DNA from 3 places in the Arthrobacter sp. CG_A4 genome. Region 1 is predicted to be linked to each of the others. Evidence: riboswitches for the same ligand, from Rfam matches in the RefSeq annotation. Region 1 holds a riboswitch; each other region holds the start of a gene.
The links. A riboswitch is a leader RNA that binds a small molecule or an ion and turns the genes downstream of it on or off. The one in region 1 is predicted to bind thiamine pyrophosphate.
Positions count from the first base shown of each region.

Region 2: it holds a riboswitch for thiamine pyrophosphate, as region 1 does, so the genes downstream of both, RCH07_RS04280 (bifunctional hydroxymethylpyrimidine kinase/phosphomethylpyrimidine kinase) here and thiC (phosphomethylpyrimidine synthase ThiC) in region 1, are expected to answer to the same signal.
Region 3: it holds a riboswitch for thiamine pyrophosphate, as region 1 does, so the genes downstream of both, RCH07_RS01765 (FAD-dependent oxidoreductase) here and thiC (phosphomethylpyrimidine synthase ThiC) in region 1, are expected to answer to the same signal.

Region 1 covers NZ_JAXCID010000001.1:31,620-40,951, forward strand. The annotation lists gene lepB (signal peptidase I) at 1-559, opposite strand, end outside; gene rplS (50S ribosomal protein L19) at 665-1,024, opposite strand; gene trmD (tRNA (guanosine(37)-N1)-methyltransferase TrmD) at 1,257-2,081, opposite strand; gene rimM (ribosome maturation factor RimM) at 2,082-2,714, opposite strand; gene RCH07_RS00190 (RNA-binding protein) at 2,845-3,087, opposite strand; gene rpsP (30S ribosomal protein S16) at 3,089-3,511, opposite strand; gene RCH07_RS00200 (hypothetical protein) at 3,718-4,155, opposite strand; gene RCH07_RS00205 (VOC family protein) at 4,406-5,281, opposite strand; gene RCH07_RS00210 (GNAT family N-acetyltransferase) at 5,520-6,020, opposite strand; TPP riboswitch at 6,097-6,204, shown strand; gene thiC (phosphomethylpyrimidine synthase ThiC) at 6,200-8,020, shown strand; gene RCH07_RS00220 (alpha/beta fold hydrolase) at 8,034-8,783, opposite strand; gene ffh (signal recognition particle protein) at 8,842-9,332, opposite strand, start outside.
Region 2 covers NZ_JAXCID010000006.1:63,895-73,226, forward strand. The annotation lists gene nadD (nicotinate-nucleotide adenylyltransferase) at 1-419, opposite strand, end outside; gene RCH07_RS04250 (hypothetical protein) at 475-714, opposite strand; gene RCH07_RS04255 (glutamate-5-semialdehyde dehydrogenase) at 795-2,150, opposite strand; gene proB (glutamate 5-kinase) at 2,177-3,346, opposite strand; gene obgE (GTPase ObgE) at 3,336-4,925, opposite strand; gene rpmA (50S ribosomal protein L27) at 5,044-5,307, opposite strand; gene rplU (50S ribosomal protein L21) at 5,370-5,678, opposite strand; gene RCH07_RS04280 (bifunctional hydroxymethylpyrimidine kinase/phosphomethylpyrimidine kinase) at 6,051-7,682, opposite strand; TPP riboswitch at 7,665-7,762, opposite strand; gene RCH07_RS04285 (Rne/Rng family ribonuclease) at 7,915-9,332, opposite strand, start outside.
Region 3 covers NZ_JAXCID010000002.1:98,730-108,061, forward strand. The annotation lists gene moeB (molybdopterin-synthase adenylyltransferase MoeB) at 1-486, opposite strand, end outside; gene RCH07_RS01735 (TetR/AcrR family transcriptional regulator) at 655-1,236, shown strand; gene RCH07_RS01740 (DUF3107 domain-containing protein) at 1,297-1,521, shown strand; gene RCH07_RS01745 (hypothetical protein) at 1,596-1,898, shown strand; gene RCH07_RS01750 (4a-hydroxytetrahydrobiopterin dehydratase) at 1,928-2,602, opposite strand; gene RCH07_RS01755 (thiazole synthase) at 2,650-3,468, opposite strand; gene thiS (sulfur carrier protein ThiS) at 3,474-3,710, opposite strand; gene RCH07_RS01765 (FAD-dependent oxidoreductase) at 3,707-5,074, opposite strand; TPP riboswitch at 5,068-5,201, opposite strand; gene RCH07_RS01770 (thiamine phosphate synthase) at 5,512-6,231, shown strand; gene RCH07_RS01775 (ferritin-like fold-containing protein) at 6,266-6,937, opposite strand; gene RCH07_RS01780 (RNB domain-containing ribonuclease) at 6,979-8,490, shown strand; gene RCH07_RS01785 (DEAD/DEAH box helicase) at 8,810-9,332, shown strand, end outside.

The DNA of each region.
Region 1 (9,332 bases):
CGCCGCCAGGGGCGCCCAGAAGGCTGCGGGAATCGGCCGACATGGAACGGTGGTCACCCATCAGCCAGAGGCGTCCGGCCGGCACAATCACACTGAACTTCAGGTCGCTGGGGTTGTCTCCCCCGTACAGGTACGGTTCCGCCACCTGCTGGCCGTTGACTGTGAGCCGTCCGCCGGCGTCACAACACAGGACGTGGTCGCCGGGGAGCCCGATAACCCGTTTGACGTAGGTGTCCTCACCGCCAGCCAGTCCGAGCCAGTGTCCCAGGCCGGCCAGGGTATCCGGCACGGGCCCCCTGCCGCTGTTCAGCGGGGCGAAGGAACCCCGGCCGTCAAACACGACGATGTCGCCGCGGCGCACCGGCTCAGCCTGGTAGTCAGTGCGGGAAACGAGGATCCTGTCTCCGTCCCGGAAGAGCGGCTCCATCGAGGCGGAGGGGATGAAGTAGACATCCAGCCACAGGGAACGGACCACTCCGCCGATGAGTACGGCCAGCACAACTGCCAGCAACACAAAACGCCAGCCGAGTTTCCTGGGCTGGCGCTTTGTCTGTTCCATGATCCGTATCCCTAGCGCTGTTCTGAACTAAATGGCGCTGTGGCGGAGGCTCCGGCAACGAACCGGCGACGCTCCGTGGACCCGCGGAGGAAGTCCGGAAGGGACTTACTTTTTGGGCTGGAAGTCGCGCTTTTCCTTGATCTTCGCAGCCTTGCCGCGCAGATCACGCATGTAGTACAGCTTGGCGCGGCGCACGTCGCCCTTGGAGACCAGCTCGATCTTGTCGATAATCGGGGAGTGCACCGGGAAGGTACGCTCCACGCCGACGCCGAACGAAACCTTGCGGATGGTGAAGGTCTCACGGAGGCCGTCGCCGTGGCGTCCCAGGACGAAGCCCTGGAAGACCTGGACACGGGAGTTCTTGCCTTCGATGATGTTCACGTGCACCTTGAGGGTGTCACCCGCGCGGAAGACCGGAACATCGGTGCGCAGCGAGGCTGCATCTACGGAATCGAGGATATGCATTGATTCACTCCTGGTGAACGCCACAGGTCCTTCACGTTGGGTCACGGCGGCCAAACCCGGGCGCCTGAAGCAGCCGGAGATTCCCGCCGAAAATTTGTCGATCCGGCTCCCGTCAGGAATTGACGGCGCCGGGGTGCCGGGCTGTTGGTGACGCTCCCCCTGTGGCAGGTTCGCAACCCAGCAGGCACAAGCACCAATTTTGCCACATCCGCGGCCTTCCAGCCAATCCGGGTCAGGCGGATTCCCCGTCAACCTCCGGGCGGCGCCTGAGCCGGCCGTCGACGACGTCGTACCCGAGGTCCGCGAAGGCCGTGCGGTCCGCGCGGGGCAGCGTGCCGGCGTCGAACCCCGCGAGCAGGTCCGGACGGCGCTCGGCGGTGCGCCGGTACTGCTCGTGGCGGCGCCACTGCGCGATCTTGCCATGGTTGCCGCTCAGGAGCACGGCCGGAACGTCGCGGTCCCGCCAGCTGGAGGGTTTGGTGTACACGGGGTACTCCAGCAGCCCGTCCGCATGGGATTCCTCCACGAGGGATTCGGGATTGCCGACGACGCCGGGCAGCAGCCGGCCGATGGCCTCCACCATGGCCAGCACGGCCACTTCGCCGCCGTTGAGGACGTAGTCCCCCAGGCTCACGGGCCGCACGGTGAAGTGGCCGGCGGCCCATTCCAGCACCCGTTCGTCGATGCCCTCGTAACGTCCGCAGGCGAAAACCAGCCGGTCCTCCCCGGCGAGTTCATGGGCCGTGGCCTGGGTGAACCGCTCCCCCGCCGGCGATGGCACAATGAGGACCGGTTTGGCCGCCGCTTTAAGTGTGGCATCGGCCGGCCGGGCTGCGGCCACGGCGGCCAGGGCCTGGGCCCAGGGCTCGGGCTTCATGACCATGCCGGCGCCGCCGCCGTACGGGGTGTCATCCACGCTCCGGTGCCGGTCCGTGGTGAAGTCCCGGAGGTCGTGGACGTTCAGTTCCAGCAGCCCGTCCTGGCGGGCCTTACCGATCAGCGAGAGCGCCAGGGGTGCCAGATAGTCCGGAAAGATGCTGACGACGTCGATCCGCATTTAGGCGGTGTTCCCGGTGCCGGCGCCTTCTTCGGCCGTGCTGCCGTCCGTAGACTTCGCGACGCCCGTTGACTTCGCGGCTCCCGCGGACTTCGCGGCGTCCGCGGACTTGGCGTCGTCGTCGGCGTTGACCTCAAAGAGTCCCGGCGGCGGGGTCACGAGGATGAAGCCTTCTCCGACGTTGACCTCGGGGACGATCTGCTCCACGAAGGGGATCAGGACTTCGGTGCCGTCGTTCCCGGTGACCACGATCAGGTCCTGGACCGGGAGGGTGTTCAGGCCGGAGACCTTGCCCACCACCGTGTCACCGACGCGGACGTCAAGGCCAACGAGTTCGTGCTCGTACCAGCCCTCGTCGTCGTCATCGTCGTCGAGGTCTTCGGTTTCCACAAACAGCTTCGCGCCGCGGACGGTTTCCGCTTCGTTGCGGGTCTCGATCTCCTCGAAGGCGAGCAACAGGATGTCCTTGTTCCAGCGGGCGCTGATGATGGTGAGCGGTCCGGCCGAGGCGGGTTCCACCACGAACCGGGTGCCCGGGACGAAGCGGTCCCCGGGTGCGTCGGTGAGCACCTGGACGGTTACTTCGCCGCGGATGCCGTGGGGCTTGCCGATTCGTGCCACCTGAAGCTGCATCTGTTCCTCTGTTCGGGGTTGGTGATTCCGTGCCGGCCTGTTGCCGGCTGGATGTGCGGGGAAAACAGTCCGGCCCCTTCACCATTATCTGGTGAAGGGGCCGGGCTCAAGACAAGTGGTGCTGGAAGCGTTACCGGCGGCGGTCGGTGTCGACGACGTCGACCCTGACCGGCTCGCCGTCCGCCAGCGCGGCCACCACAGTGCGCAGTGCGCGTGCGGTGCGGCCCTGGCGGCCGATCACCCGTCCGAGGTCGTCCTCATGAACGCGCACCTCGAGGGTGTCCCCGCGGCGGTTGTTCTTTGCACTGACCTTGACATCCTCAGGGCTGTCAACGATCCCGCGGACCAGGTGTTCGAGCGCTTCTGCCAGCAAGTTACTCAGCCTCGGTGGTCTCTGCTGCGGCGTCGGCGGGGGCCTCGGCTGCGTCGTCCTTCTTGGCCTTCTTGGTGATGGCTTCCGGGATGATCACGGAACCCTTTTCCGGGGTAACGAAGGCAGGCTTGGGAGCCTTGGTCTTCAAGGTGCCCTCCTGGCCCGGGAGACCCTTGAACTTCTGCCAGTCACCGGTGATCTTGAGGATCGCGGCAACCTGCTCGGACGGCTGTGCGCCGACGCCGAGCCAGTACTGGGCACGGTCCGCGTCGACCTCGATGTACGAGGGCTCCTCGGTCGGGTGGTACTTGCCGATCTCTTCGATGGCACGGCCGTCACGCTTGGAGCGTGCGTCCATGACGACGATGCGGTAGTACGGTGCGCGCATCTTGCCGAAGCGCTTAAGGCGAATCTTTACGGCCACTTTTGTGGTCACTCCTGTTTCTGAAACGGGGTCGATCCCGGCGTTCTGCACCCGTGGGGCGGGCCATACTAGGGGGTTCTAAAAGGACAAGATCCGGACGCGGAGAGAGGGGCCACGCAGATCAAGTACCCGTCCATTGTGCCAGATCAGCGCGGGGATTTCGACTTGACACCCGCAGCCTCGCCATTTTGCCGCCTTACGGCCTGTCAGGACGTCCAGACATAGAGCCCGGATTTGGTGGCGGGATCGACGCCGGCAGCAAGTTCGGCGAGCTGCCGGACGTAGCGGGCGGCCTGGTCCGCACCGAAGGGCATGTCTTCCTCGGCGGCCCAGCTTTCAGCCACGTCCGCCAGGACGTCACCTTCACCTTCGGTCTCGTAGCTGAGGAGATCGGCGAGGGCCCGGAGCATAGCCGGCGGGACGCCGAGCAGGGAGTCGCTCGCCACATCCACCATCGCGAGCTCGTAGTCGGCACCGGCGGCGTGGACGGCGGTCCCGGCCAGGTCACCCAGCCGCTCGACTTCGAAGTCACTGATGTCCGGGATCCGGACGGACCCCTCCCCGGCGGCACCCCCGCCGTCGAGGGCGGCTGCGCGCTTGAGGGCTTCATCGTGGGTGGCGACAAAGATTTCGGTGAATCCCATGGATCTCGTCCTTATGTTCGGCGGCGCTGGTCCGCTGTTTTCGGCGTCGCTTCAGCCTAGTCGCTCCAGCCCTGCCCCGCCGAGGACTGGACATGCCCAGCGGCGTCGTCGGCGAAAAATGGGCATGTCCTCTCCTCACCCTGAGCAATGGACATACAGCCGCTATGTCCAGTCCCGGCCGCACGCGGTGGACATGTCCCAGAGACAACTGCGGCCGGGGGTAACCGCACTCGGGGTTTCCCGCGGCGGGTCAGCGAACGGCCACGCGGATGCGGTTGCGCCACGGGTCCTCAAAACGCAGTTCGGCGCCGGTGTGGTGGGACTCCACTCCCGCGGTCTTGAGGCGGTCGGCGAGGGCGCCCACATCGTCGCCGGCCGGCACCTCGATCAGCACCTCGCCGAGGCCCAGGGTGTCCCGTCGGGGTCCGGCGCCGCGGCTGTTCCAGACGTTCATGGCCATGTGGTGGTGGTAGCCGCCGGCCGAGACGAACAGCGCCTGCCCATGCCAGCCCGCCGTCTTTTCGAACCCGAGGGTTCCGACGTAGAAGTCCTGGGCTGACTGGACGTCGCCCACCTGCAGGTGGACGTGGCCGATGCCGGCGTCGGCGTTGCGCTGCCCGGCCACGGATTCCTCGGTGAGGAACTCGTCGAGGTAGCGCTGCGGCGGGAGGGCCAGGCTGTCCATGACCACGTTCCTGCCGTCCCAGGACCACGCATCGCGGGGACGGTCCCAGTACAGCTCGATCCCGTTTCCTTCGGGATCGGTGAAATAGAAGGCCTCGCTTACGAGGTGGTCCGCGCTGCCGGTGAAGGACTGGGGCTCGTACTGGGCGGCGGTGGCGACGGTTGCGGCCAGAGAAGGCTGGTCCTCGAACAGCAGCGCAGTGTGGAAGAGGCCGGCTTCGCCGCGGGACGGGACGCTGAGCCCGGGCGCCGGGGCGAGGTGGACCAGCGGCTTCTGCCGGCGTCCGAGGTACAGTCCGCCGTCCTGCTCGGCCACGATGTCCAGGCCGAGGGCGCGCTGGTAGTAGTCCGTCATGAGCAACAGGTCGCCGACCTTGAGCATCACGGTGCCCATGGTGAGTTCGGCGGGAAGAAGATCCCGGGTGCTGGCTGCTGCAGTCATGTGATCGCTCCGGTGCTTAGGCGGCCATCGACCTTCGATGACCTATGACAAGGATAATTACTTGAAGCTTCAATTTATTCCTGGGCCCGCTTCTGTTCCTGGCGGACCGGTTCTCCGCGCAGCACGATGTGCTTGAGCTGGTGCAGCGTGGCCAGGCTACTGCGGGGCCGCCGGCGCGGCGTCCGAGGAGGGTTCCGGCGTTCCGATCCGTGGTGGCCTGCTGGTCATGGCCTAAAGCTTAAAGCCGTATCCGCATCGCGATCCGCCGGCCCAGGGCATCCAGCCCCAGCTTCGCCTCGCGGGTACGCAGTGCCGCCAGCCCCTTCCCTGGCTGGGCAACTTCCTTGAAGCCGCAGCTCGCGTAAAACGGAGCGTTGAACGGAACGTCCGCAAAAGTGCAAAGCGACATCGCCCTATAGCCACGGCCCCTCGCCGCGTCGATGGCCGCCTCAACAAGGGACCGTCCGATCCCGCGCCCGGCAAAGTCGGGATGCACCGAAAGTTGTTCCAAATGCGCCTGGCCGCCGACTTCGTCAACACCGGCGAAACCCACGGGCGGGTTTCCGGCGACCAGCATAAAAAGCGGCTCAATCGGCGTCGCCAGCTCCGGGGCCGGAAGCACGTGGTGCGCTAACTCCGCTGCGAGGAGACGGTCGGCCGCTGCCTCGAGAACCGGCAGCGCCGCGAGGTCTTCCGGCGTCGCCGTCCTGACGCGGGGCAAGGCCCTGGGTTGAGTCACGATGCCACGCTAGCACCGCGGCCTCCCTCGGCGCCGTCACACGCGGCCGGGCGCCGAAGCCCTGTGATAGCTTCGTCTACGACCACACGGGTGCCCTTGCAGGGGCTGAGATCGGGCTGAAGCAGCTTGCGACCGTTGAACCTGTCCGGGTAATGCCGGCGAAGGAAGTGAGTATTTCCGTGAATACGCATTTGACACAGCACAGCCCCGTCCAAAATCAGCCGGGCCAATGTCAGCCCACGGCCCACACCCAGTCGCTGAAATCCCGCTCTCTGGCGTTTACCACGGATGACGGGCACGGCATCCGCGTCCCGGTGACGGAAATCGAGCTGGCGGATTCACCGGGCGGCGTAGCGAATCCGCCGTTCCGGGTGTACCGCACCGCTGGTCCTGGGAGCGATCCGGTCCGGGGGCTGGAGCCGTTTCGCGGCCCCTGGATCGAGGCCAGGGCGGACACCGGACCCTACACCGGCCGGGAACGGACCCTGCTCGACGACGGAAAGTCGGCCGTGCGCCGGGGCGCCGCGTCGGCCGAGTGGCAGGGCACCCGCCCGGTCCCGCGCCGCGCCGTCGACGGCCGGACGGTGACCCAGATGCACTATGCCCGCAACGGCGTCGTCACGCCTGAGATGCGGTTCGTCGCGCTGCGGGAGAACTGCGACGTCGAACTGGTCCGCTCCGAACTGGCGGCGGGGCGCGCCATCATTCCCAGCAACGTCAACCATCCCGAATCCGAGCCGATGATTATCGGCAAAGCCTTCCTGGTGAAGATCAACGCCAACATCGGCAACTCGGCCGTGACCAGCTCCATCGCGGAGGAAGTCGACAAGCTCCAGTGGGCCACGCAGTGGGGTGCGGACACGGTGATGGATCTTTCCACCGGGGACGACATCCACACCACCCGGGAATGGATCATCCGCAACTCTCCCGTGCCCATCGGCACGGTGCCGGTCTACCAGGCGCTGGAGAAGGTCAACGGCGAGGCCAATGCCCTCACGTGGGAGATCTTCCGGGACACCGTGATCGAGCAGTGCGAGCAGGGGGTGGACTACATGACCATCCACGCCGGTGTTTTGCTGCGCTATGTGCCGCTGACGGCCAACCGGGTCACCGGAATTGTCTCCCGCGGCGGCGCGATCATGGCGGGCTGGTGCCTGGCCCACCACCAGGAGAACTTCCTCTACACCCACTTCGGTGAGCTGTGCGAAATCTTTGCCCGCTACGATGTCGCGTTTTCGCTCGGGGACGGGCTGCGGCCGGGGGCGACGGCGGACGCGAACGATGCTGCCCAGTTCGCCGAGCTGGACACCCTGGCCGAGCTCACGCAACGTGCCTGGGAGTATGACGTGCAGGTCATGGTGGAGGGCCCCGGACACGTACCGCTCCACCTCGTCCGGGAAAACGTGGAACGCCAGCAGGCACTCTGCAAGGGCGCCCCCTTCTACACGCTGGGGCCGCTGGTCACCGACATCGCGCCGGGCTACGACCACATCACCTCGGCGATCGGCGCCACGGAGATTGCCCGCTACGGCACCGCGATGCTGTGCTACGTGACACCCAAGGAACACCTCGGACTGCCCAACAAGGACGATGTGAAGACCGGCGTGATCACGTACAAGATCGCGGCCCATGCAGCCGATCTCGCCAAGGGCCACCCCGGCGCCCACGAACGTGACGATGCCCTGTCCAGGGCCCGCTTCGAATTCCGCTGGCGGGACCAGTTCGCGCTGTCGCTGGACCCGGTCACGGCCGAGTCGTTCCACGACGAGACGCTCCCGGCGGAACCGGCCAAGACGGCGCACTTCTGCTCCATGTGCGGGCCGAAGTTCTGTTCGATGCGGATCAGCCAGGACATCCGGGACGAATTCGGCTCAGCGGACTCCCAAGCGGCCCTCGCCGGAATGGCCGCAGGGATGCGGGAGAAGAGCAAAGAGTTCCTGGCCTCCGGCGGCAAGGTCTATTTGCCGGAGCCTTCCGTGGGCGGACCCCCGGCCGTTTAGAACCCCCGGCAGTCTAGGACGCCTGGGCGTGCTGGTGCCGGCTGACCCCGGCGATGAACGCCCGGATGAGCCGGTTTCCCTCTGCAGAGTCCTGGGGCCGGTGCCCGCCCGCCGCGGTGCGGTGCAGGGCACCGGTTTCCCGCAGGTAGCCGGCGATCTCTTCATACAGCGGTTCCCAGCCGCCGGTCAGGACCAGGGTGGGCACGCCGGGGACGATCTGCAGCGGGGCTTCCCAGGGCGGCGCCTGCAGCCGCAGCCGGCGGGCCTCCCGCTGGTCTTCCGGGTCCGGGGAACCAAGCGTTGCCTGCGCCGGAGTGTGGGCCGCGAACACCCGGCGGACGAACTCGCGGTGGAAGTCCTCATCGCTGAGGTGCCGGCGGACCTCGAAAAGCGGCTGCATCAGGGCGCGGTGCGCGGCCGTCGCCGGAAGTTCCGCGGTGAGCGAGAGGCAGGCCGGTTCCACCAGCGTCAATGAGTGCACCAGATCCGGGCGTTCGACGGCGGCCATCATCGCGGAGATGGCACCCTGGGAATGCGCCACCACGTGGCCGCCGGCCTCGCCGCGGCCGTCGTCGGCCAGGGCGCCCAGGACGATGGCGGCGTCGGCGGCGAAGTCCGTTTCCAGCGGCTCGGCGGCGGGGTCATAGCCGTGCCGGCGCAGGAACAGCGCGTCGTAGTTCAGCGCCATTCCATGCTGTTTCGGCCACGCGGCAGCGCCGAAGCTGCCCGCCCCGTGGACGAAGACTACGCGCTGCTTGAACATGGTCCAACCCTATGACACCGGTCCGACGGCGGGCCGCCGACATCTCGGCCGGCAGCGCCTATTTGCTGCCGCCAAGGAACTTGTCAAAGCCCTTCGGAAGGTTCAGCTGGGAGGGATCGAAGTCCGCGCCCTGCTGGCCGAATGCCGCCCCGGTGGGCTGCGCCTTGGGTCCGGCGGCACGCCGGGCCTCGGCATCCTTGGCTTCCTGTGCGGCCTTGGCCGGGTTGCCGGAGCGGGCTTTCTTCTTAGGCGCACTCTTGGCACCCTTGCGGGCGCCGCCGCCGCCCATACCGGGCATCCCCGGCAGACCAGGCATCCCGCCGCCGGCCGCCATCTTCTTCATCATCTTCTGCGCCTGGGCAAAGCGCTCCAGCAGGCCGTTGACCTCGGAGACGTGCACGCCGGAACCGCGGGCAATACGGGCCCTGCGGGAGCCGTTGATGATCTTCGGAGCTACCCGTTCATGCGGCGTCATGGAGCGGACAATGGCCTCGACCCGGTCGATTTCGCGTTCGTCGAACTGTTCGAGCTGCTGCCGGATGTTCTGCG
Region 2 (9,332 bases), on a different contig from region 1:
ACGTCCTTGCGACCCATCCCGTCCAGGACGTGGCCGGGGCGGGTGACGCCGACAAAGTGCGCCAGGGACCACAGCTCGTCGATGTCCTTCCAGGACAGAATCTGGCCCAGGGCATCGGCCCCGGTGATGAAGAACAAATCAGCGTCGGGCCGCTGCGTGCGCAGATCCCGCAGCGTGTCAATCGTGTACGTGGGGCCAGGCCGGTCAACGTCGACCCTGCTTACGGTGAAGCGCGGGTTCGAGGCCGTGGCGATCACAGTCATAAGGTAGCGGTGCTCGGCCTCGCTGACCTTCTTGCTCAGCTTCTGCCACGGCTGGCCCGTCGGTACAAACACCACTTCATCCAAGTCGAACTTGGCCGCGACCTCGCTGGCCGCGACAAGGTGGCCATGGTGGATCGGGTCGAAGGTGCCGCCCATCACACCAAGCCGCAGGCGGCGCTGGGCGCCGCGCTGCTTTGCTGTGGCGGAAATATTAGTGCCCGTGGCCGTTATCGTGCTTATTCGGGTGCTGGCGGTGCGGATCCGCGTGCTCCTCGACGGCCGCGTGCCGCTTGCCCAGATTGGAGTAGGACAGCGTGACGAACAACATGACGAGGAGGATTGCGAAGATCGATGCCCCGAAAACCCACGGCGGCGCCCAAATCGGTGCGAGTTCCTCCTGGCCGGCTTCGCCGACGACGGCAATGATGGTGGCGATCTGCTGCGACAGCATGTTCTCCCCTAGTGAGTTCAAAATTTAGCGACGGCGGATGTCCCCGCCGTTCCGGACTTCTGTTCCATGTTACAGCGTTGCTAGCCCCTGATCTGGCCCTCGCCCTGCACAATCCACTTGGTGGTGGTGAGCTCGGTCAGTCCCATCGGACCGCGCGCGTGCAGCTTCTGGGTGGAAATCCCCACCTCGGCGCCCAAGCCCAGCTCGCCGCCGTCGGTAAACCGGGTGGACGCGTTGACGATCACTGCGGCCGAATCGACCTCCGCGATAAAGCGTTCGGCGTTGGCGAGGTCGTTGGTCAGGATGGCCTCGGTGTGCCCGGTTGACCAGGTGCGGATGTGCTTGACGGCGTCGTCCAGGCTGTCCACCATGGCGACGGCGAGGTCCAGGTCCATGTACTCGGTGGCCCAGTCCTCTTCGGTGGCGGGGACGGATGCGACCGTCGCCGGCAGGGCCGCCCGGATCCTGTCATCGACGTGCAGGGTGACGCCGGCGGAGCGCAGGGCGGCGGCGACGGCGGGCAGCACGGTGGAATCCGAGTGGACAAGGAGGGTTTCCACGGTATTGCAGACGCTGGGCCGCTGGGTCTTGGCGTTGAGCAGGATATCCACGGCCATGTCTTCGTTGGCCGAGGAGTCCAGGAAGATGTGGACATTGCCTTCGCCGGTCTCAATCACCGGCACCTTGGCGTTGGTCACCACCGACTGGATCAGCTCGCGGCCGCCGCGGGGAATGAGCACGTCGACGCGGCCTCGGGCCCGCATGAGGGCGTTCGCGCCTTCGCGTCCGAACTGGTCCACGCTCTGCACGGCGTCGGCGGGCAGGCCTGCCGACTCCAGGGCCTCGCGGAGGACAGTGACCAGGGCCGAGTTCGTAGCGGCGGCGGCGCTCCCGCCGCGCAGGATCACTGCGTTGCCGCTCTTCAGGCCCAGCCCGGCAATGTCCACGGTGACGTTGGGACGCGCCTCGTAAATGGCGGCGACGACGCCCATGGGTACGTTGATCTGGCGCAGGCGCAGCCCGTTGGGGAGGGTCTGGCCGCGCACCACATTACCCACCGGATCGGGTAGGTTCGCGAGGTTTTCAAGCGCCGCGGCAAGCGCCCGGATGCGGTCGCTGGTGAGCGTGAGGCGGTCCAGCAGTGCCGCGGAGGTTCCGCTGGCCCGGCCCGCGGCAACATCCTGGGCGTTCGCCGCGAGGATCTGGCTCTGGTGCGCCAGCAGGGCGGCGGCGACGGCGCGCAGGCCGCGGTCCTTCCACGCCCGGTTGGCGCGCGCCATCCGGCGGGCGGCGTTGCGGGAACGGTCGGCAATCGCGTGGACGGCGGCCTCGACGTCGGCGGATGAAAGACGCTCCGTCTCCTGCCCGGGAACAAAGGCCGCCTGCGTGGCGTCGTCGGAAGTCTCAGCGGCTTGGGGAATCAGTGCCTCAGTCATCCTTCAAGTCTAGGCAGGTGCAGCGGCTAAACCAGAACCAGGTCGTCAACGTGGACAACCTCACGGTCAAATCCGCGTCCCAGCGACTCCCCGAGTTCCACCGTGGAACGGCCCAGCATCTGCGGCAACTCAGCCGCTGAATAGTTGACCAGACCGCGCGCAATGACCGTGCCGTCGGCGGCGACCATTTCCACGGCGTCGCCGGCCTCGAAACTGCCTTCAACCGCGGAGATCCCGGCCGGGAGCAGCGAGGTGTGGTGGTCACAGACAGCCGTCACCGCGCCGTCGTCGAGGATCAGCCGGCCCTGCACATGCGCGAGGTGCGCAAGCCACATCATCCGCACGGGCTTGCGGGCCCCGTTCACGGTGAACCACGTGCCAACGTCGTCGCCGGCCAGCGCTGCCGCCACATTGGCCGTCGACGTGACCATCGCGGGGATCCCGGAATCAGCCGCCATGATGGCCGCCTCGACCTTTGTCTGCATTCCGCCGGTTCCCACTCCGGCCTTGCCGGGCGCGCCAATGGTCACGCCCTCGAGGTCCTGCGGACCATCCACCCGGGGAATCCGCTTGGCGCCCTTCGCGGGAGGGCCGTCATAGAGCGAATCAACGTCGGAGAGCAGCAGCAGGGCATCGGCACGCACCAGGTGGGCAACGAGTGCCGACAGGCGGTCATTGTCGCCGAAGCGGATCTTGTGCGTGGCCACGGTGTCGTTTTCATTTACCACCGGCACCACGCCGAGGTTGAGCAGTCTGTTCAGGGCGCGGAAGGCGTTCGTGTGATGGCTGCGCCGCATGAGGTCATCGGCGGTGAGCAGCACCTGGCTTACAGTCACGCCGTGCGCACCGAACGCCTGGGTGTACCGCGCCATGAGGAGTCCCTGGCCCACGCTGGCCGCAGCCTGCTGGGTAGCCAGGTCCCGGGGACGTTTGGCCAGTCCCAGCGGTGCCAGGCCCGCCGCGATGGCCCCCGACGACACCAGGATGATTTCCATGCCCGCATTGCTCTTGGCCGCAAGGGCATCCGACAGCGCGATGAGCGCTTCTTCCGATATGCCGCCCTTGATGCTGGTCAACGACGACGAGCCGACCTTGACCACGATGCGGCGCGCTCTGGCAAGCACGCTCCTGCCGTTGCCTGGTTCCTCGATAATGGCTGCGGACCCCACACTCACGTCTGCGGGCTCACTCCGCATTTTCTTCGCCCAGTGCACTCTCCTTGAGCGGCTTGGCGACCCTGCGGCTGCTGACGGATTCGGTCCAGATGCCGGCTTTGCGCTCGGCTTCGAGCTCGGCGCGGGCGGCGGCTTTGGCCTCGCGGCGTTCCACCTGCTCGTCACGCTTCTGTCCGCGGGTGGGGCGGTCGCCGATGTCGGCGAAGCGCACGTCGGTGCCCCGCGGCGCGGCGAGCAGCTCGGCACCAGCCATCATGGTCGGCTCCCAGTCGAAGACGACGCCGTCATCCTCGCCGATCACGACCGTGTCGCCCGGCACGGCGCCCTGCTTGAAGAGTTCGTTTTCGACGCCGAGCTTGGCGAGGCGGTCGGCGAGATAGCCGATAGCTTCCTCGTTGGTGAAGTCGGTCTGCTTGACCCAGCGCACGGGCTTGTCGCCGATGACGCGGAACAGCGGTTCGAGGTTCTTTTCTTCGCGGCGGATCTTGAAGCCTGATTCGTTGACCGCCCGGGGCTTGAGCACGGGGGCGTGGACCTTCGGCGGGGCGGCGGCGAGGGCGTCGCGGGCGGCCTGGACGATCTCGCCCATGGCGAAGCCGAGCTGGCGCAGGCCTTCATGGCTCGTGGCTGAGATCTCGAAGACCTTGTAGCCGCGGGATTCGAGTTCCGGGCGGACGAATCCGGCCATGTCCTTGCCGTCCGGCAGGTCCACCTTGTTCAGGGCGATGAGGCGGGGGCGGTGGTTCAGCGGCACCACCTCGCCGTCGGCTCCGCTGTAGCTCATGTCCACCGCGTACTTCTCGAGCTCGGCTTCGATGATGGCCAGGTCCGAGAGCGGGTCGCGGTCCGACTCGAGCGTGCCGCAGTCCAGCACGTGCACCAGGGCGGCGCAGCGTTCGACGTGGCGCAGGAAGTAGTGGCCGAGGCCCTTGCCTTCGCTGGCACCCTCGATCAGTCCCGGGACGTCGGCGATGGTGAAGCGCATCTCGCCGGCCTGGACGACGCCGAGGTTCGGGATCAGGGTGGTGAAGGGGTAGTCGGCGATCTTGGGCCGCGCCGCCGACATGGCGGCGATGAGGCTGGATTTGCCGGCGGACGGGAAGCCGACGAGGGCGATATCCGCGATGGACTTCAGTTCCAGGACGACGTCGCTGGACTCGCCTTCGATGCCGAGCAGGGCGAAGCCGGGGGCCCGGCGCTTCTGGGACGAGAGCGAGGCGTTGCCGAGCCCGCCGATGCCGCCGGCGGCCGCAATGTATTCGGCGCCTTCGCCCACGAGGTCCGCGAGGACAGCGCCGTCCTTCGACTTCACCACGGTACCCTCAGGCACCGGAAGGATCAGGGTTTCGCCGTTTTTGCCGCCGCGCCAGTCACCCATGCCGGGGCCGCCGTTGGTGGCGTGCCGGTGGGGCGCGTGGTGGTAGTCAAGCAGGGTGGTGGTCTGGGGATCAACACGCAGGATGACGTCGCCGCCGTTACCGCCGTTGCCGCCGTCGGGACCGCCGAGCGGCTTGAACTTCTCGCGGTGGACGGAGACACAACCATGGCCGCCGGTACCGCCGGATACGTGCAGTACTACCCGGTCTACAAAGCTCGCCACGTGGATCTCCTCAGTGCTGTTCCTTAGGCCCCCGAAGCGGCCCAAGATGATTGTAATGCGGTTAAAACACCGGTGGAGCGGACCTATTGGCCCGCCCCACCGATTTTATTGCTTGTTGTTACTCTGCAGCTGCAGCAGCCACGATGTTCACAACGCGGCGACCACGGCGGGTGCCGAACTCGACGGCGCCGGGGGCCAGTGCGAATAGGGTGTCGTCCCCGCCGCGGCCTACGCCGGCGCCCGGGTGGAAGTGGGTGCCACGCTGGCGGACGATGATCTCGCCTGCGGAAACTACCTGGCCGCCGAAGCGCTTGACGCCGAGGTACTGGGCGTTGGAGTCACGACCGTTGCGAGTGGAACTCGCGCCTTTTTTATGTGCCATTTGAAAATGCCTGCCTTAAAAATTCTGGGGAATCTGCTGAAAACCTGAACAGTAACGGGTAGTTACTTGATACCGGTGATCTTGACCTTGGTCAATTCCTGACGGTGACCCTGGCGCTTCTTGTAGCCGGTCTTGTTCTTGAACTTCTGGATGACGATCTTCGGACCACGAAGGTCTTCGAGGATCTCAGCCGTAACCGTTACCTTGGCCAGGTCCGCGGCAGCGGACGTCACCTTGTCGCCGTCCACCAGGAGCAGTGCGGGCAGCGCAAAGGTGCTGCCGGCTCCACCGGGGACGCGGTTCAGGGTAACGAAGTCTCCAACGGAAACCTTCTCTTGGCGGCCGCCTGCGCGGACAATCGCGTACACCACTGGGGAACTCACTTCTCTCGACGTTTATTACTAGATTTGCGTGCGGAACCTGGGTCCAAGTTACTTGGTCCGGCTCACGCTGTGCCTCTACGCCGGTGGGTTCCCCGGGGGAACCCATGAGCTATCCCGTGGACAATACGGAAACGGATTGTCCTCAAGGTCATAACCCAAGTGTTGGCGTAAGCACCGAAGATTCAGACTACGCTAATTTTGCCTTCGGTCGCAAATGAGGCTGGTTCCGGCGGGTAGTTCGTGATAGGCGCCACTTGGCGGTGACCAATTGATACTGACCAATTGGTAGTGACCGAGTGGTGCCGCCGCGACTTCCGGTACCGTGCCCGACTATCGTACAGGCCGGGCCCGTAGACCGGGTCAGGCGTACAGCCGCGGCGCGTCGAAGAACTCCACTTCGTAGCCGGCTGACTGACGGAAGGCCAGCGCCATGGCCTCCCGCTCATGCCCCGAGGCCAGCCGGGCCGCCGCATCCGTGTAAGCGATCGCCTGCCGGGTCGCGGCGGCAAATTCCTCATTGGCGTAGGCCCGCAGCCACACGGCGTAGGGGTGCGCTTCCGGCGCCCCGGCGGCCAGGAACTGTCCGTGCAGGGTTTCCCCCACCTCGGCGTAGAGCCAGAAGCACGGCAGGACGGCGGCCACCAGCACTCCGTAGCTGCCGGAGACGGAGGCGGCCAGCAGATGGTCCACATAGGACTTGGTGACCGGCCCCAGCCGCAGGTCTGCCGTGCGGGTGCTGAGCCAGTTCCGGTGCAACCCGGACTCGACCTCAAGGCAGTTCTGCGCGGAGCGCGCCCAAAAGAGTTGTTCGGCTTCGGTGGGCGCGATGGCCGCCGCCCGGGCCAGCACGCGGGAATAGCCGTTGAGGTATCGGGCGTCCTGCGCCAAGTAGTAGGCGAAGTCCTTCTCCGGCAGCGTGCCGTCGGCCAGCGCCTTGATGAACTCCAGCCCGTAGATCGCCTCCAGGTCCGCGGCGGCGCTGTTACGGAGGCCGGCGGCGAACTCGCCCTCCGCCGGCGCGTGGTGCTGCGGGCCGGCATGGTGCTGGGTCAGATGCTGCACATGGTGGAAATGGTGGACCGGGCCGTTCCCGCTTCCGACGCCGAGACGCTCCGAATCGCGCAGCGCACCCGCCAGCCACGGTTTGACCTCGCGGAGCGCCGCCTCCCAGTCCCCCACACGGACCTGCACGGTGGCGATCGCCGAGGACAGCGAGCAGCCCGTGCCGTGGCTGTTGCGGGTGGGCACCCTCTCCCCCTGCACCACCACGACGTCCTGGCGCAGCAATCCGCCGGTGTTGACGAGCGCATCGGGGCAGCCGCCATCGGCACCGTCTCCCCCCGGGCCGGTCCCGCCGTCCAGGTGGCCTCCCTTCACAAGGACCGTGGTGCCGGCCAGTGCGGCGAGCCGCTTGCCCTGAGCCAGGGCCTCGTCCCAGTCCGCGGCGACGGGTTCCCTGAGCAGGATCGCCAGCTCCGCGAGGTTGGGCGTGATCAGGTCCGCGTAGGGGAGCAGCGCGTGCAGGGCCGCCCCGGATGACTCCGGCAGCAGACGGTCACCGCTTGTTGCCACCATCACCGGGTCCAGGACCACGACGCCGGGCCTCGCCTTTTCGAGCCAGCCGTGGACGGCGTCGATCACGTCGGTGTCCCCCAGCATGCCGATCTTGACGGCGTCGATACTGATATCCGCGCTGATCGCGTCCAGCTGGGCGGTCAGGAACGCCGCCGGCGGGACGTGGACCGCACTGACGCCCCGGGTGTTCTGGGCGGTCAGGGCCGTGATCGCCGCCATGCCGTAGCCGCCGTGCGCCGCAATGCTCTTCAGATCGGCCTGGATGCCTGCCCCGCCGGAGGGGTCCGAGCCGGCGATGGCGAGCACGCGCGGGATCCTGGGCTCGGCGGTGCGCTGGGCGTGCGGCAGAAGTGCGGCCGCAAAAGTCGATACTTCTAAAGTGGGGACTGCAAAGGCGGATGAAGCCAAGAGAGACATCCCTTCGCCGGTGCTAACCGGACAGGTTCAACGGGTCTGGATCTCAGCCGGCTCGATACGCGGCACCCCGTGTCAGTGCTTCAGCCTAGCCGTACCGCCCAACGAAGTCGCGTTAACGAAGTCGCGGGTGCTGCCCGAACCCTGCGCATCGCTACGCCGGGTCCGGACCGCACCCGCGGTCCTGCTGCTCTACTGAAGTGCTGCCGTGCTGGGCTGCTGCCGTGTTGGGCTGTTACAGCTCCGACGCCGGTACGCCGACGCCGAGGATGATCGGCTGGTTCGCGGCCGGCTTCACTGCTGCCGGTGCGGCGGCCGGAGCCTTGGCCTCGTGCACTCCACCTGCTGCTGGCTGCGTGGCTGTCCGTCGGTGCTCCGTGGCCTCACGGTGTTCAACGGACGTCGCGTTGGCTGCACCCTGGGCGCGGCTGGCGCTCCGGTTGCGGCGGCCGCGGCGTGCTCGGGACGTGCCGGCCTCTGTCTCGGCCTCAGTCTTGGAACCCGGCCCCTGGGCACGTCCCGGTCCGGTGCCGCCGGCACGGGCCGGAGCCGCCGCAGCTGCTCGGCCTGTGGCCGGCGTGCTGTCCTCGGTTTCGCCCAGCTGGGCGAAGGCTTCGGTCAGCAGGTCCAGGGTCAGGGCCGTTGCCGGGGACTCGTCCGCGTGCTCGACGAACGGCAGGGCGACTTGCTCGCCACCGAAGGTCAGCACGGCAGCGGGCCGTCCGGCAGCTTCCTCCGTGGCGGCGAACTGCGCGACGGCGTCGACGGCGGCCCGACGCGCCTCGGCGTCGGCCTGGCGGGTTCCGGCGTCGGCGTCGCCGTCGTGCAGGTGGGAGGCGTGCGCCGCTGCGGCAATATTCGCCAGGGCGGCGCGGGTTGTTTCGGCCTTGGCGTGGCGCTCGGCCTCGGTGGGCTCGGCATGGACTGGTGCCTGGGCGGACTGGTCCTCGGTGCCCTGGCCGCCCCGGCCGCGGCGGCGGCCCTTGCGCTCGGTCCGTGCCGCGGGCTGGCTCTCGGCCCGCGGGACGTAGTGCTCGGCGGCAACCGTGTTGGCCCGGCGGTGCTCCACCGGCTCGTCGTGGGTGACAATGCCGCGGCCATCGCAGGTTTCGCACTGTTCGCCGAAGACTTCCAGCAGCCCGGTGCCCATCCGCTTGCGCGTCATCTGCACGAGGCCCAGCGAGGTCACCTCCGCCACCTGGTGCTTGGTCCGGTCACGGCCCAGGCACTCCACCATGCGGCGCAGCACGAGATCGCGGTTGGACTCGAGCACCATGTCGATGAAGTCGATGACGATGATGCCGCCGATGTCGCGGAGCCGGAGCTGCCGGATGACTTCCTCTGCTGCTTCCAGGTTGTTCTTGGTGACGGTTTCCTCCAGGTTGCCGCCGCTGCCGGTGAACTTGCCGGTGTTGACGTCCACCACGGTCATGGCTTCGGTGCGATCGATCACGAGAGACCCGCCGGAGGGCAGGAAGACCTTGCGGTCCAGTGCCTTGTGGATCTGCTCGTCGATGCGCCAGGCCGCGAAGATATCCGTGTCCTTGGTCCACTTCTCGAGCCGGCCCACGAGGTCCGGAGCCACGTACGTGACGTAGGCCTCGATGGTGTCCCAGGCTTCCTCGCCGGAGACGATCAGCTTGGAGAAGTCCT
Region 3 (9,332 bases), on a different contig from region 1:
ATAGCCGGCGAACAGGTCCAGGGCGTTGGACGCGTCGAGCCGGACATTGTGGAGCCGGACCTCCACCAGCGGGTTGAGGGCGGCGATGGCGTCGCGGGCGGACTCGATCTTGGCCCGCCCGACGTCGGCAACGCCGTGGATAACCTGGCGCTGGAGGTTGCTCAGGTCCACCCTGTCGTCGTCGACGATGCCGAGGGTGCCCACCCCGGCGGCGGCCAGGTAGAGCAGGGCCGGCGAGCCGAGGCCCCCGGCGCCAATCACCAGGACCCTGGCGTTCTTGAGGCGGCGCTGTCCGACCGCGCCGATCTCGGGGATGATCAGGTGCCGGGAGTAGCGTTCTACCTCTTCGGGGCTGAGGTCATCCGCCGGTTCTACCAGCGGTCCCGGCGGTGTGCCCGGCGGTGTGCCCGGCACTGTTCCCGGCAACCGATCCGGTTGCCGATCCGTGATTGGGGGGCCGGCGTTTGCGGTGAACTTCGAAGCCATACTTCAATCTATGCCCGAAGATGCCGCCAGGTCATATTACCCGCGCGTAAGGTGGTCGTAACGGCAAGGGAAAGTAGGCTGAAAGTGGTTCATCAGGCACCGGTTGAACGGGGTCAGGCCGGTAAACCTCCGGCCGGGCAGGCACGCAGCGGACAGCGCTCGGCGCGTCTGCCCCGTGATGAGCGCCGTGCTCAACTGCTGGCCGCTGCCCAGGAAGTCTTCGTGGCCAATGGGTTCCACGGTGCCGCCATGGACGAAATCGCCGAGACCGCGCACGTCAGCAAGCCCGTGCTGTATCAGCACTTCCCTTCCAAGCGGGAGCTGTACCTGGCCCTGCTGGACAGCCATCTGAGCAAGCTCATCGAGCTCCTGCTCGGCGCCCTGGACTCCACCTCGGACAACGACGAGCGGGTCCAGGCCGTCATGCGCGCCTACTTCCGCTTCATCGCCAGCGACGACCAGGCCCACCGCTTGGTGTTCGAATCGGACCTGATCAATGACCCCGATGTCAGCGCCCGGCTGGAATCCTTCAACAAGACCTTTGCCGACGCCGTGGCCCGCGTCATCGCCGAAGACACCAAACTGCCCGAGCTGGAAGCCCAGCTGCTGGGCCGCGGACTCGCCGGAATGGCGCAGGTCAGCGCCCGCTACTGGCTGGAAACCGACGGAAACCTTGACCTCGATGTGGCCAGCGACCTGATCTACCGTTTAGCTTGGCGCGGAATCTCCCGCTTCCCCAAGGAGTCCTAGGCTACAAATAGAGATGACCCTTGATATTTATTCGACTTTGATTGGCTTGGAGGCCTTGCTGTGGAAGTAAAGATCGGCATACAGAACATCGGCCGCGAAATTGTGCTGGAATCCGCCCAGGATGCAGATGCCGTGGCCAAGGTTGTCGGCGAGGCCATCGCGAAGGGCACCGAGCTCCGCCTGACGGACGAAAAGGGCCGCCAGATCATCATCCCGGCGAACGTCCTGGGTTATGTTGAAATCGGTGCCGAGGAAACGCGCCGTGTAGGTTTCGGCGCGCTCTAGTCCCCCGCCCGCGACTCGGGCCCGCGCAGCATTGCCGCGAGGCCCTGTCCCCAGATCCGTTAGGAGTCCGAAAAATGCTTTCCCTGATCGTAGTTGCCATGGTGACCGTGGCCGCGGGGTTCGTGGTCTGGGCCAATGACAAACGGCACGCCAAGTACGGCATCAGCATGCCCGCCGGAGTCGCCCTTGCCGTCGGCATGCTGAGCTGGATCATCCTCATGGCGGCCGGTCTTGGCTACCAGCCGGGGCTGACCTGGATCCCGTGGATCCTGCCGATGGCGCTGGGCACCGGCGCCGGCGCTGCGGCGGTCCTGTACCTCGGCAAGCACCGCACCAGCCAGGATACCGCCCGGCTCACCGCCATCCTGCGCCTCTAACCGGGTCCGGCCATCGAACTGCCTGGGGTCTATCCCGACGGCAGGTCCGGTCCGTGGCCCTCCTCGGTGGCGAGGCAGAACCGGTTGCCCTGCACATCCGTGACCACCACCCAGCCGGGTGCGTGGTCACGGTTCATTAACGCCCCGGTGGCTGCCGTCTTCTCCAGCACAGGCCCGGACTCCGCCGCGCTGCGGTGGACGTCGAGGTGAAGCCGGTTGGCGTTGGGCGCGGAGGTCTGCTGGAACCAGAGGGCCGGGCCGCGCCCGAACGGGTCAACGAGACTGCCGTACCTGCCCTTGCGGTAGCCGAGGGCCACCCGCCAGAGCCCGGCAATCGCCGCCGGATCCGCAGAATCGATGGCTACCTCCACGGTCCGGTACAGGCCCGGCTCCGCGGCGGCGCCGAGCCCCGCTGCCGCCGCGCTGGCCGCGCCCGCGGCGGCGACGTCCCGCGGCGTAACTTCGTCTCCGGCGTCGTGCGAGCTGTACCGAAGGAACACCCTGGTGTAGCGCCAGTCCAGGTCGGGGTGGTGGTTTTGTTCGTCGGCCACGCGTCCGACGGCGGCGATCAACTCGAGCGCGGCAGCCGGCGTCGGCGCCTTGTAGACCGTCACCAACCCGCCGAGGCGGTACCTCCAGTCCGGCAGGCCCGCCAGGGCGGCATCGATCCGGCTTCGGCTGAGAACATCGTCCGTGGCTGCCATAACGGCTCCTTCGCTGGTCCGGATCTGCCGGCCCGGGCAGAGAATTCCTAAAGTAGCTCGGCCCGGCCTTCCATGGCAGATGACGCCAGCGCGTGCTCCCGGCGCGGGATCCTGCCGGCCTTTTTCGCCAGCCTACCGGCGATCACCGCATGCTTGAAGGCCTCCCCCATCAGCGCCGGATTCTGTGCCCGGGTCACCGCAGTGGCCAGCAGCACGGCATCACAGCCGAGTTCCATGGCCAGGGCGGCATCCGAGGCGGTCCCGATTCCGGCGTCCAGGACCACGGGAACGGAAGCGCGAGAGACGATCAGCTCGATGTTGTGCGGGTTGAGGATGCCCAGCCCGGTGCCGATCGGCGCGCCGAGCGGCATCACGGCGGTGGCGCCGAGGTTCTCCAGCCGCAGGGCCAGCACGGGGTCGTCGTTGGTGTACGCAAAAACCTTGAAGCCGCGGCCTACGAGCTGCTCAGCGGCGTCCACCAGTTCCACGGCATCCGGCAGCAGGGTGTTCTCGTCGGCGATCACCTCCAGCTTCACCCAGTCCGTTTCCAGCGCCTCGCGGGCCAGCTCGGCGGTCAGCACGGCGTCCCTGGCGGTGAAGCAGCCCGCAGTGTTCGGCAGCACCCGGATGTTCCGGTCCACGAGCAGCTGGAACAGCGAGCCGGCCTCGGCGGGCGAGTAGCGGCGCATGGCCACCGTGGTCAGTTCCGTGCCGGACGCCAGGAGCGCGGCCCCGAGGCCTGCCAGGCTCGGCGCCCCGCCGGTGCCCATGATCAGCCGCGATCCCAGCTGCACGCCGTCCACCGTGAACGGATCGTTGATGCCCGCGGATGCTCCCGGGGCCGCTGGACGGGTGGTTGCTTCCATGTTCCTCATCCTCCCTGTACCGCCGTGACCAGCTCGACGTCGTCGCCGTCGGCGAGCGCCGTGCCGTGCCACTGGCTGCGGGGCACCACCTCGGCGTTGCGGGCCACCGCGACACCGAGCTTCCTGCCATCCGCGGACTGGCCGTTCGGGGCCAAATTCCGGCCAGTGACCCGGCTGACCAGGGTGCTGACGGAGGCGCCGTCGGGGAGCTTGTGCTCCGTTCCGTTGAGTCTGATGTTCATACCGTTTCCTTGCTGTGCTCTGGGCGGGGGCGGGTGTCTTGGGTGCGGGTGTCGCGGGGGCTGGTTGTTGGGGAGCCGGCGGAGAACCGGTCGGGCCGGAAGTGCGCCCAGCGCGGATCGGCGGTGCCGTCCAGCAGTTGCCGGCAGATCTCTGCGGCCGCGGGGGTCAGCAGGATGCCGTGCCGGAAGAATCCGGTGGCGATAATCAGGCCTCCGACGTCCCGGTCCGGGGCCCGGTCCCGCACCCGGCCCAGCAGCGGAGCGTTGTCCGGCGTCCCGGGCCGTGCCCTGGCGGTAGCCTCTAGCAGCTCCAGTTCGGCAACGGCGGGGAGTAGTTGCTGCGCGTCCCGCAGCAGCTGGTAGACGCCCCCGGCGGAGACGGCGTCGCCTGCGGAGCCCCCATCGGCGGGAGCGTCCTCACGCTGGGTCGCCCCGATCACCACAGTGCCATCCTCCCGCGGGACAATGTAGACCGGCACCCCGCGGACCAGGCCGCGCACTGTCGAGCCCAGCAGCGGCCGCAGGTGGGCGGGCACCCGGAGCCGGAGGATGTCTCCGTGGACCGGCCGGAGCGGAAGGTTCAGCCCGGCAGGCAGTCCGGCCAGCCCGGCGGCGCCGAGCCCGTTTGCCACGACCGTTTCCTCTGCCCGGACCGTCCCGCCGCCGGCCAAACCGACTCCGCTGACGCGTCCGCCCTCCCAGAGCAGCCCTGCGGCGCGGCGGGGAACAGCGGAGTACCGGCTGTCTGCCGCCAGCAGCGCCGCGATCCGGGCAAGCAGCCGGCGCGGGTCCACCTGATGGTCGGCGCGGATGTCGAACGCGCAGGAGATCCCCGGGCTGAGCAGCGGTTCGCGTCCGCGCGCCCCGCGGACGGTCAACTGCTCCACGGTCAGTCCGCAGGACTGCTGCACGGTCCGGAGGTCCGTGAGCGCCCGGCGGTCGGCGGCGTCGGCCCCAATGACAAGGGTCGACGTCGTGAGGTAGCCGGTGCCCGTTCCGGTTTGCCGGATTCCCCCGGGGAGACCGGGGTCCCCGGGGTCCCCAGGGTTCCCGGCGCTGCCGTCGAGTCCGGCGGCGAAGCCAGGCCACAGGCGGGAGGACTCGAGCATGAGTTCCAGGAGGCCTTCCTCCCGGTAGTGGAGTTCGCTCACGGGGGCGAGCATGCCCGCGGCGGCGAAGCTGGCGCCGCTGCCGGGGGCGTCGTCGATCAGGGCGACGGACCGGCCCGATTGCCTCGCGGCCCAGGCGATGCCGTGGCCCACCACGCCGCCGCCGATCACGGCAACGTCGTAAAAATTCCCGGCCGTGGCGTCATGACCGGCGTCGTCAGGCACTAAAGCAACTGAGGCGGATGGTGTGCCCATCAAGGATTCCTTCCCTACGCCGGTACTAGCCGGATCAGGTCAAGCGGTCGGCTCTGACGCCCTCTCAGCCCCTCCGGCGCCGAACGCCAGTGGCGGTCGGTTGCGGCGGGCTCCCGCGGTATGGCCCCAGTGTAGGGGAAGTGGTGGGCATTTTCGTTAGTTCGTCGGAGGTCCGAGCGCGCTGACGCGTCCGGGCTCAGGGACATGCCCCGCGCCGGGGCCAGCGGATGGACATAGTGTCATTGTGCCCAGTCCCCGGCGAAAAGAATGAGCATGTCCCGCTGGAATGGACACCGGCCCGAAGGGACATGCCCCGCGCCGGGGTCAGCGGATGGGCATAGTGCCATCATGCCCAGTCCCGGGTGCGAAAGATGGGCATGTCCCCCGCCCGGTGCCTTCCCCGACGAACCAGCGAAAACGACTACTAGTCTGGGAGCATGAGCAAGGATGCCGTCCACACCACCGCCCGCCTGTACCTGTGCACCGACGCCCGCAAGGACCGCGGCGACTTTGCAGCCTTCGTTGATGCCGCCTTTGCCGGCGGCGTCGACATCATCCAGCTGCGCGACAAGTCCATCGAGGCGGCCGAGGAACTGGAACTCCTGGAGGTGCTGAACCAGGCCGCCCACCGTCATGGCCGGCTCTGGGCGGTCAATGACCGGGCGGACATTGCATCGCTGTCGGCGGCGCCGGTATTCCACATCGGGCAGAAGGACCTCCCGCTTGCGGCCGCCCGGACCTTCCTCGGCGAGGGCGCCGTGATCGGGCTCTCCACGCACAGCCCCGACCAGGTGGACGCCGCGATAGCGGCCTCCCCCGGCCGCGGCAGGCCGGACTACTTCTGCGTGGGACCCGTGTGGGCCACCCCCACGAAGCCGGGGCGCGCCGCCGTCGGGCTGGATCTGGTGCGGTACGCCGCCGAGACCACCCGCCGGACCCGGTCCGGAAACGACGGCACGGACGACGGCGGGGCCAACGGCGCCGCCAACGGAACCGTGCCGTGGTTCGCGATCGGCGGCATCGACCTGGGCAATGTGGAGCAGGTGCTGGAGGCCGGCGCCCGCCGGGTCGTCGTGGTCCGGGCGATCACCGAGGCCGACGACCCCGCGGACGCCGCCCGCGCCCTGCTCGACGCGCTCGACGCCGCGGAGGCCTGAGCCTGGCCTCTCGGGGCAGAGTCCTGATAGGGACCTAGCCGGTCAACCCCAGCCGCTTCATCCGGTGCGAGTGCCCGGCCGCGAGTTCGGCCCTCAGCCCGCGGATCTGTTCCTCTGACTGTTCCTCGTCCACGCCGATCAGGCCGCCGAGGAACGTAAGCCCGGCGCTCACCCGCTGAGCCTGGGTCAGGGCCTCCCCCAACAGCCGCCTCGCCCACAGTGCCAGCCGCGACGCCAGCCGTGGGTCATCGTCCAGGGCCGCCCGGAGGAGCTCGCGCAGCACCGCCGTCGCCGCTTCATCGGACTGGATCCGCTCCACCAGCTCCCGGGTCGAGCCGTCGACGTGGCGCGACACGGCGCGGTAGAAATCGGCGGAGACCGTGTCTATTACGTAGGCCTTCATCAGCGATTCGAACCAGTCTGCCGGGCGCGTGCGCTCGTGGAAGTGGTCCACGGACGGCTGGAAGGGCAGCATGGCGGCCTCCGCGTCGAGGCCCAGTTCCTCCAGCCGTGCGCTGACCAGTTCGTAGTGCTGGAACTCGGTCACAGCGATCCGGCCGAGCACCGCACGGTCGTGGAGGGTGGGCGAATACCGGGCATCGGAGGACAGCCGCTCGAAGGCCGACAGCTCGCCGTAGGCCATCGCGCCGAGCAGATCCCTCAGGAAACTGTTGTAACGCGCGGGATCGGACGGGGATGCACTCATGATCCAAGACTAATCGCGGGAATCGGGCTACTCTGATTTTCGTGTCCCATCATCGCCTGACGCCCAGCATCCACCAGCAGCAGAACCAACTTGCCGCGGCGCTGACCACGCTGCGCACCACGCTGGAGCTGCCGGGACCCTTTCCCGAGGACGCACTCCGGGAAGCCAAGGAGGCCGTGGCCGGGCATGAGCTGCCGGAGTTGAATTTCACCCACATCGCGTTTGTCACCATCGATCCGGAGTCCTCCACCGACCTGGACCAGGCGCTCTTCATCGACCGCTCCGGTGACGGTTACAAAGTGTTCTATGCCATCGCCGATGTCCCCTCCTTTGTGGCCCCCGGCGGGGCGCTCGACGCCGAAACCCGCCGCCGCGGCCAGACCTTCTACACCCCGGGCGGCCGGATCCCGCTGCACCCGGAGGTCATCAGCGAGGCAGCCGGCAGCCTGCTCGCCGGACAGCTGTGTGCGGCCTTCGTCTGGGAATTCGAGCTCGATTCCGCCGCCGAGGTCGCTGCGGTCCTGGTGCGCCGGGCGCAGATCCGCAGCCGGGCCAAGCTCAGCTACAAGGGTGTGCAGGCCGAGCTCGACGCCGGCACCGCGGCCCCCGTGCTGCAGCTGCTCAGGGAAGTGGGGATCAAGCGGGTGGAGCTGGAACGGCTCCGCGGCGGCGCCAGCCTGAACATGCCGGAACAGGAAATCGAACAGCTGCCCGACGGCGGCTACCGGATCGTGGCGGTCCCGCCGCTGCCGGTGGAGGACTGGAACGCCCAGATTTCGCTGATGACCGGGATGGCGGCGGCCGGGATCATGCTCGAAGGCAAGGTCGGGATCCTGCGCACCATGCCCGCCCCGGATGAGAGCTCCCTGGCGCACTTCCACCGGCAGACCCGGGCCCTCGGCAAGCCCTGGGACGGGGAGATGAGCTACGGCGAGTACCTGCGCACCCTTGACCCCACGGACCCGCAACAGCTGGCGATCGTGCACTCGGCCGGTATGCTCTTCCGCGGCGCCGGCTACACCCCCTTTGACGGGACGGTACCGGACGCCGCCGTCCAGGCCGCCATTGGCGCCGCCTACGCCCACTCCACCGCACCGCTGCGCCGGCTGATCGACCGCTTTGTCCTGGTCATCTGCGAGGCGCTCAGCAACGGCACGGACGTCCCGGCCTGGGCGCGCGAGGCCCTGCCCTCCCTTCCCTCGATCATGGCCGCGTCGGACCAGCTGGCCGCGAAGCTGGAGCGCCTCTCACTGGACACCGTCGAGGCGGCGCTGCTGATCAACCACATCGGCCAGGAATTCGATGCCGTCGTCATTTCCGGGTCCAAGCCAACCAAGCCCGTCAAAAACGGGAAGAACGGAAACGGGAACGGGAACGGGGCGTCCGGAAAGGCAAACGGGAACGGCGGAGGCCCCTCCGGGATCGTGCAGATCGCGGATCCCGCGGTCACGGCGCGTTGCCCCGGCGAACTGGAATCCGGAACCCAGGTCCGGGTCCGGATCGTGTCCTCCGATATCACTACCCGTGAGGTCCGGCTGGAGCTCGCGGGCTGAGACTCCGCGGCGCTCACGTGCGCAATTTCCGCCGTGACGGCGCCGCAGCGGCACGGCCAGTCAAGATTCCGGGCTGCGTACAGCTAGACTGGGAGGGTAGAGATGGATGCCCGGTCGTTGATTTCCATGATTCCCGAATTCAACAAGCCCGCCCCTACGCGATCTTGAGATACACCCGCTGGTCCCCAGTGCCAGCATAGATAGCCCGCGATCGGCTTCCACTGGAATTGCCTGCGCGCCTGAGCGTGCTCCGGAACGGCCTGCCGGCCGGCCCCGTTGAGCAAGCAGCGCAGCCCAAAACGAATAAGGAAACTCCCCTGTGAGTGAATTGCACACGCACCAGCTTCTGACCGACGAATCCGGAACGGAATCGCTTGAGCCGGAAGAGACCATCATCTCGGACGAAAAGCCGCACGAGATTGCCGAGCTGACTTTCGCCGACTACAACGTCCGCGCCGATATCGTGGAGTCCCTTGCCGACGCCGGTATCACCCACCCCTTCCCCATCCAGTCCATGACGCTGCCCGTGGCCCTGTCGGGCCACGACATCATCGGTCAGGCCAAGACCGGCACCGGCAAGACCCTCGGCTTCGGCATCCCGGCGCTGCAGCGCGTCGTCGGGCCGGACGACGCCGGCTACAACCAGTTGCCCGCCCCGGGCGCACCCCAGGCCCTCGTGATTGTGCCGACCCGCGAGCTCGCCGTGCAGGTTGCCAGCGACCTGCAGAACGCCGCCCGCAAGCGCAACGCCCGCATCACCACGATCTACGGCGGCCGCGCCTACGAACCTCAGGTCGAGGCCCTGCAAAAGGGCGTCGAGATCGTCGTCGGTACCCCCGGCC